DNA from 2 places in the Rheinheimera sp. MM224 genome. Region 1 is predicted to be linked to the other one. Evidence: predicted binding sites of a transcription regulator. Region 1 holds the regulator's gene; the other holds the start of a gene.
The links. The regulator LexA, encoded in region 1, represses DNA repair genes until DNA is damaged. The targets are predictions, from matches to a motif close to TACTGTNNATATNNACAGTA.
Positions count from the first base shown of each region.

Region 2: imuA (translesion DNA synthesis-associated protein ImuA) is a predicted target of LexA. The motif match lies at 1,573-1,592, and genes of this name have one in related genera.

Region 1 covers NZ_OX352320.1:146,674-150,889, forward strand. The annotation lists gene plsB (glycerol-3-phosphate 1-O-acyltransferase PlsB) at 1-1,788, opposite strand, end outside; gene lexA (transcriptional repressor LexA) at 1,920-2,549, shown strand; gene coxB (cytochrome c oxidase subunit II) at 2,906-3,955, shown strand; gene ctaD (cytochrome c oxidase subunit I) at 3,965-4,216, shown strand, end outside.
Region 2 covers NZ_OX352320.1:3,209,211-3,213,426, reverse strand. The annotation lists gene OM978_RS15140 (Y-family DNA polymerase) at 1-861, opposite strand, end outside; gene imuA (translesion DNA synthesis-associated protein ImuA) at 873-1,556, opposite strand; gene OM978_RS15130 (MFS transporter) at 1,730-2,917, shown strand; gene OM978_RS15125 (DMT family transporter) at 2,937-3,818, shown strand; gene OM978_RS15120 (2'-5' RNA ligase family protein) at 3,826-4,216, shown strand, end outside.

The sequences.
Region 1 (4,216 bases):
AATTTGTCCGAAGCTGTCTTGTGACACCTCGACTTTCTTCAGGTTGATGGCATGGTCAATCCACTGACTGACAGAACCTTCAGGTAAAGTGACTCCACTATGATAAGGCGCATAGTGTTGTAAGTTACGGTAAAACTCCAGCTGGGTCGTAAGCTCTTGTCGTGTCAGCGAATGCTGGCGTGTTGCCAGTAAACAGGTGGCGATTAGATTGATGCTGTTCAGCGCCGCAGCCTGGTTAATCCGCTGCATAATTGTTGTAGCCAGTGAGGCTACAGCAGGGTTTAGCCAGACTGGTTTTTGTGCATCTGCTGTTTCAATTGATGCGCGCCAGTCAGGAGCCTGCTGGTTTAAAAAAGCATTCAGCGAAATAGGCTGGCCAAAATTGACATACCCATAGCCATAATCCCGCAGTTTACGGGCTGCGCTGAAAACGCCCCCTATAGATTCTTTTTTCTTACTGGACCCTTTGAGTTCTGTCAGATAGGTATTGACCTCCATCACGTGCTCATAGCCCAGATACACAGGCACTAAGCTGATAGGTCTGTCTATACCACGCAGTACAGCTTGCACTGTCATCGCCAACATACCGGTTTTAGGCTGCAATAAACGGCCTGTGCGGCTGCGGCCACCTTCGGAGTAATACTTTACCGGATAACCTTTACTGAATAGCTGGCTTAAGTATTCACGAAATACGGCTGAGTACAGCTTTTCACCGCTGAAACTACGGCGGATAAAAAAGGCGCCACCACGGCGGAATAAAGTGCCGACAGGCCAGAAATTCAGGTTAATACCAGCGGCTATATGAGGCGGAGCTAAACCCTGATGGTAAATGACGTAACTTAACAGCAGATAATCCATGTGGCTGCGATGGCAAGGCACATAAACGATTTCGTGGCCTTTTTGCACTAAATCAGTCAGCACCTGACCATTAGTAATTTTTAAGCCTGAATACAGCTTTTTCCATAACCAGCCGAGGAAACGATCGCCTACCCTTAAAGTGGACTCGCGGTAATCTGCTGCTATTTCTTCAAGCAGTTTTAAGGCTTCAGCCCGTGCTTCTCTGATACTGATTTTTTTAGACTGGGCTTCTTCTTCAATGGCTTTTTTTAATGCATCTGAAGCCAGTAAAGAGTTAAATAATGCAGCTCTGTCCGGTAATTTTGGACCAGTTGCAGCCAGACGCTGGCGATAAAAATGGAAACGAGCCACACGCAACAACTTATGGGCCGTGTCTTCATTCACTGTGGCATTTTCAATAATCTGACGCACAGATACAGCTTTACTGAAGCGCACTAGGGTATGACGACCAGAAATTAACACAATAAAGAGTTTAGCCAGCCAGCTTGGGGATTCAGATTCGCCCAGCATAGACTTCACGCTGTCTTCTTTACCCGGCGCACGGCCCCACAACACTGACACAGGGATCAATTGTGCTGAAAAATTTGGGTCCCGCTGATGTGCCTGCAATAAAGCCAGGCCTTGTTGTAAGGCGTCGGTAGAAGCACGACTACCCCAGAGCACACGAGGTTGTTCGAGGAAAATAGTACGGGACAAGGTCGTGTTACCCAACTGCACCGGTGCCATAGGATCAGGTAATCCCAGCTTATGGCAGACTCGGGCTAAAGTGGCCAAATCGCTGGAAGAGGCGGTTCTGCTGATATAGAACACAGGTTGTTTGGGGTCCAGCGCCAGGTTTTCCGCTACAGGTTCGGGCACTATTTTGCATTTGACCAAAGGTTTGAGTGGCCAATACAGCAACTTTGCTAACCATGTCATTGGTTTTAACATATCAAATCCGTACTTATAAACAGCCGTTAGGATAGCATGGAAGGTCTTACCAGCAAAATTGTGCTGATGGCTTGGCAGACTGCAAAAGGCTGTATATACTCACAGTATCCACTGTATAGGTATTCAGCATTATGCGTCCATTAACACCAAGACAAGCCGAAATTTTGCAACTGCTTAAAGATTATCAGGCCGCTTCAGGTATGCCGCCGACCCGTGCTGAAATCGCTACTCAGCTGGGATTTAAGTCAGCCAACGCTGCAGAAGAGCATTTAAAAGCGCTGGCGAAAAAAGGTTTTATCGAAATGATGCCTGGCACCTCTCGTGGCATCCGTTTGGTTGAAGATGATGCTGCCAATGATGTCGAAGAAGAAGAGCCGGGTTTGCCGCTAATTGGTAAAGTCGCTGCTGGTCAGCCGATTCTGGCAGCAGAGAATATTCAGCAGCGTTATCAGCTCGATGCCAGTTTATTTAAACCTAATGCCGACTTTTTATTAAAAGTGCAGGGCATGAGCATGAAAGATATTGGCATTATGGATGGTGACTTACTGGCCGTGCATAAAACCACTGAAGCCCGTCAGGGGCAGATTGTGGTGGCCAGGGTTGAAGATGAGGTGACAGTAAAGCGTTTTCGTCGTGAAGGTCAGATGGTTTACCTGCATCCGGAAAACGGCGATTTTGACGTGATTAAGGTGGACTTAAGCCAACAGCATTTTGCCATTGAAGGCCTTGCCGTTGGTGTGATCCGCACTGGTAGCTGGTAAAAAAATCTACCTGACTCAATAGTTTGTAATATATGAAGCACTGGTACGACCATTTGGTTTTATCGGTGCTTTTTCATTTTTCGGGTTTACTTCTGTCTGTTCCTTGACTAATTGTTAGATGCAACTGATAACAAAATATACAAATCAGTGCACCGATTTTTGCAAGTTAAATCGGGACAATAATAATAATGGCGGTTGCGGACCAAAGACGAAGTAGGGTGTGTGTCTTTAAATCTGCAATTTGCTTTGTGCAAAGACAGAGGAGAAGTCACGTGGCGAGAACCAGTTATCTGTGTTGGTCGCTGCTAACCTTTTTGCTTGCGTTTTCGACGCAGTCTGCAGAAATGCCTTTGAACATGACTCAAGGGGTTACAGAAATCAGTCAGCAGGTTTACGACCTGCATATGAAGATTTTTTACATTTGCTGTGCAATAGGGGTAGCGGTTTTTGGGGTGATGTTTTGGTCCATCATCCATCATCGTAAGTCGAAGGGCGTCGCGCCAGCCCAATTTCATGAGAGCACCAAAGTAGAACTGCTTTGGACTGCTTTACCTGTTGTTATTCTTATTTTAATGGCGATACCCGCCACCCAAACCCTGATAGCGATGGAAGACACCTCCGAAGCTGATGTGACAGTTCTGGTCACAGGCTCACAATGGAAGTGGCACTACAAATATATGGACCACAAAGTAGAGTATTACTCTTTGTTGGCCACACCCCGTAAACAAATCGAAAATAAACTTAAAAAGGGCGAAAACTACCTGTTAGAAGTGGATAGACCTTTGGTGATCCCTACAGGTAAAAAAGTGCGCTTTTTAGTCACTTCGGATGACGTGATCCACTCCTGGTGGGTACCGGCTTTTGCGGTGAAAAAAGATGCAAACCCTGGCTTTATCAATGAAGCCTGGACCAAAGTCGATCATCCCGGTATTTACCGCGGTCAGTGTGCCGAGTTGTGTGGTAAAGACCATGGCTTTATGCCTGTGGTGGTGATCGCCAAAGATCAGGCTGATTTTGATCAATGGATAGCACAGGAAGCTGCTACTCAGGCTGCTGTCAAAGCTGAAGAGCTCAAGTTGTTGTCGATGAATATGAGCAAAGAAGAGTTAATGGCCCTGGGTGAAAAAACCTATATGGGTTATTGCGCCGCTTGCCATCAACCCACAGGCATGGGTATTCCGGGTGTTTTCCCTGCTCTTAAAGGCAGCAAAATGGCGCTGGAAGATTTACCTGCTCATATCGATATAGTGCTGAACGGTAAAACCGGCACAGCCATGCAGGCTTTTGGTAAACAGCTGAGTTTAAGTGAAATTGCGGCTGTTGTGACCTATGAGCGCAATGCCTGGGATAACAATACAGGGGATGTGGTGCAAGCTGCCGACATCGCCCAAGCACAAAAACCTTAGGGGGCGCAGATGAGTACTGTTACTACAGATCCGCATGCTCATGCTGAGCACGAGCATCATGGGCCAGCCAAAGGACTAAAACGCTGGCTTTATACTACTAACCACAAAGACATAGGTACTTTATACCTGCTGTTTGCACTGACGATGTTTTTTATCGGTGGTGCTATGGCGATGGTGATCCGGGCTGAGTTGTTCCAGCCTGGTTTACAGATAGTACAACCTGACTTTTTTAACCAGATGACTACAGTGCATGGCCTGATT
Region 2 (4,216 bases), 1.6 Mb from region 1:
CCGTTGTTGTAAATACAGCTGCAGTAAACCAAACAAATGCTGCAAAGGCCCAAGCAATTGGTCGCTGCGTTCCATTTCGTACAGCAGTTCCAACTTCTGCTCAAAGTGTTCTGCGGGTTGAATAAACTGCAGTAACGCGGGTTTTGCTCCTGTCAGTTGTTGTAAATACTGCAGCATTTCAACACCAAAACGCCTTACCAGTTCAGCCTGTGGGATCTTCAATAGATCACCAAGCTGTGTCAGTCCAAGCCGCTGTAATTGCTCCTGTAATTTGTCTGGCAATTGGGCATGTTGCAGTTGAAGAGCTTTGAGTTGCTGCTGAATTTTATCGCTTTGCAGTAAAAATTGATCCCAGTGCTGCTGCGCCAGTAAGCGTGCGACTAAGGGCTGCTGCGCTGTGGCAAAATGATACTGATAACCTGCTTGTTGCAGCACCTGTTGTATCTGCTGCCAGAACTGCATAGCTCCACCATACAAAGCCAGCATGGGGCTTAATTTCAGTAATAAACCTGAATCAGCTTGCAGCGCTATATCGGCACAGTATTGATACAACAGCTGAGCTAACTGCTGCAGTTGTTGCTGTTCTTGATCCACCTGATGGGGTACCAGCTGCAATTGATGGCATAAAGAGGCTGCGGACGCCAATCCCATACCCAAAGCTAAACCTGCCTGCCTGGCAGCAGAGTTGAGTTGCAGCAACTGATGGTCAGCACCTACTATCGCTAGCGGAGCTGTTAAATCAAGATGATGACTTTTACCCTGACCAGATAAGGCTGTAGTTGTGTTTTGCAGCAATACCAATTTATCTAGCTGCAATTGCGGGAAATATAAATACAACCAAAATTCCATCTGGGCGGACATACTGAATAGCCTCAGCTGACTCTGGATAAAGGTGGGTTGGAATACTGCTTTTGCTGTAACTCTGGCTTTATAAACTGTGGATAGAGCTCTGCCCATGGCAGCACTAATTCCTGTTGTTGCCAGCCCCCTTTACGTTTCAGAATACGGATCTGTAAACCAGTCGTCGCCGGAGTCAGTTGCAAACTTAAAGCCCAGGGCAGCAGTTGTTGTTCCGCCATTGCCTGACGGAAAAAATACAACTGGCTTTGGCCTTGTGCCGCAGCTAACTGCAAACGTTTGAGCTGGGTTAAATTTAAGTTGTTTTGCCAGAGCAACACATCCATACAACTGCCACTTTTTAAGCAGAGTTCTGCCGCCCAGAGTGCATCAGCTGGGCGGGGGGCATTCAGTTGCAACACCTGATGCAAAGGCCGCTTTTGTTGCAGCAGGTATTCAGCGCAGAGAGTGGCTGGTGGATTGATCCAGATTTGCAGCAGCTCAGATCCGGATCCTTCCAGTGCTTTTTGGATCAATTGCAATTCAGCACAAGCGCCATGGCTTTGTAATTCAATGACGTTATGCTGTGGCCAGCCGCCGCCCAGAAGCTGATCCAAAGCAGTAAAGCCTGTGCTTTGACAATGTTCATAAGGCGCTTCGGTTTGACTGGCCTGCCAGATCAGTTGTCTGTTCTGTAGTTGTTGCAGCAGAGCATTCATGATTTTTATCTCAAAATACTGTATATAAAAACAGTATAAAAGATCTGTTTTGGATCGCAAGGATAAAGTCAGGGTTTTCTGATCTTTTGCTTCGTGTCGATCAGGGCGTAAGAATTATGTTAATCTGCGCGGCTTTTTAGTGTCCTCTGGCGCTACATCATCTTGGTACTGATATGACTGAAACCACAAAATTTACTACGAAAACCTGGATTTTGATCCTGAGTTTAGTGCTGATCGCTCTCACCTTACGGCCTTCCATGGCCTCTATCGGGCCTTTATTGCCTTTGATGCAACCTGAACTGCATCTGTCTTTTACTCAGGCTTCGTTACTTACCATGTTGCCTGTACTGGCGATGGGTTTAGGCATCTTTTTTGCGCATCAGCTGGCGGTGTGGTTTGGCTCTTATCAGGTGATCTTTTGGGCATCCATCGCCATAGCTGCCGCCACGGCGCAACGTTATTGGGCTGTAGGCGCTTTAGATTTAACCTTAAGTGCCATAGTGGCGGGTTTAGGTATTGCCATGGTACAGGCTGTGGTACCTGGGGTCATTAAACAAAAATTCAGTACCAAAGCGCCTTTAGTCATGGGCTGGTATATATCTGCCATTATTGCTGGAGCTGCTTTAACTGCTTCTTTAGCGGCATTCTGGGCTGACTGGGCACAAAGCTGGCGGGTGGCTTTATCTGGTTGGGTGGTTTTATCTGTAGTGGCTTTGGTTTTGTGGTTTTCGCAAAAAAACGCTATTCAAAACTTGCCTGTGGTGCAGTCGCAACAAAAGCCGCTAAGTTTTCGTAAATACGGCAGAGCCTGGACCTTAGCGATGTTTTTTGGTCTGGTCACTTGTGCTTTTACCTGTGTGCTGGCTTGGTTACCTGCTTATTATGTGGAGCTGGGCTGGAGTGAACAAAAAAGTGGTTTGCTACTGGGTTTATTGCTTTGCATGGAAGTAGTATCTGGTTTTATCAGCCCATGGCTTGCCAGTCGTAAAGCCGATCGTCGCCCTGTGATGTTGGTTTTATTGGTGTTGATGGCGACAGGTTTTGCCGGTTTAGTGGCTGCACCTGCGCTGGGTTTAGTTTGGGCTTCACTCTTAGGTTTAGGTATTGGCGGTTTGTTTCCATTGTCTTTGATTGTGTCTATGGATCATCAACATCAGCCTTCCTCTGCCGCCAGTCTGACGGCTTTTGTGCAGGGCATAGGTTATACGCTGGCGGCTTTTTCACCGCTGATTGCTGGTTTTATCCGTGACTTTAGCCAAAGCTTTAGTATCAGCTGGTTATTATTAGCTGCTATAGCAGTACTTTTGATGGCAATGGCGACACGCTTTAATCCGGCGCTTTACAGCACAAAATTTCAATGAGCTTTTCAGGGAGTCGACCATGCAAGCCAATCTGATGTTATTACTGGCCGCTGCGATCTGGGGTTTAGGTTTTGTTGCTCAGCGTTTGGGCATGGACCATTTAGGGCCTTATTCCTTTAATGGCATACGTTTTTTTATCGGTGCTTTAAGTTTATTGCCCTTGATCTGGTGGTATAAGCATCAGGGCAAATTACAAGATGTGGACTGGAAGCTGTTGTTGTGGGCTGGTTTACCAGTGGGAGTTCTGCTGTTTATCGCTGCATCACTGCAGCAAGTCGGGCTGTTATACACTACAGCCGCCAATGCAGGCTTTATTACCGGGCTTTATATAGTGCTGGTGCCGCTGTTGGGTATTTTCCTTAAACATAAAATCAGCGGCAATATCTGGCTCGGCTGCGCTATTGCCGTCTCTGGTTTGTATATATTGAGTGTTGGTGACAACTTTTCAGTGAATTTTGGCGATTTATTGCAGCTGATAGGTGCATTTTTCTGGGCAGCGCATTTACTGACTATTGATCACTACAGCAAAAAAGTGCCGCCTATTTTATTGGCTTGTCTGCAATTTGTAGTCTGTGGTGCCTTGAGCATGTTAGTGGCTTTTAGCATTGAAACACCCACAGTCACTAATGCGTTATTAGCCTGGAAGTCGGTGCTTTATGCAGGTGTGGTGTCAGTGGGTATTGCCTATACCTTACAAGTGATGGCGCAAAAGCATGCCCATCCGGCCCATGCTGCCATTATCTTAAGTTTAGAAACCGTTTTTGCCGCTATAGGTGGTGTATGGATGTTGGGAGAAGAGTTGAGTAGCAGGGCGCTGACAGGCTGTGGCCTGATGTTGCTGGGTATGCTGGTGTCCCAACTCCCACTGCGCTGGTTATTGCGCTCCAAAGCTTTTACTTAATCAGCTGATGATGGCCAAGCAGCAACTGCAACAGCACTATCAGGCCTTGTGGCAGCAGTCTTTGCTGAAGTTTGAACAACATCAGTTTGAAACTGACCCTCTGTTAACTGCTAAAGATGACAAGCGGTATGGTATTACTTTGTTGGCACGTCCTTCAGAGCAGGTGAAACAACAAATCCAGCATAGTCTCGCAGAGCTGATGCAGCTTGAACCAGCGCAGTATTATTATCCGGCGACAGATTTACATCTGACGGTTTTGTCACTGATTTCCTGTTATTCAGGCTTTGCTTTATCGCAAATAGATAGAGCGGCTTATGTGGAATTAGTACAACAAGCAATTAAAAACACAGGCCCATTTCGTCTGCATTTTCAGGGGATCACCGCATCGCCTTCTTGTG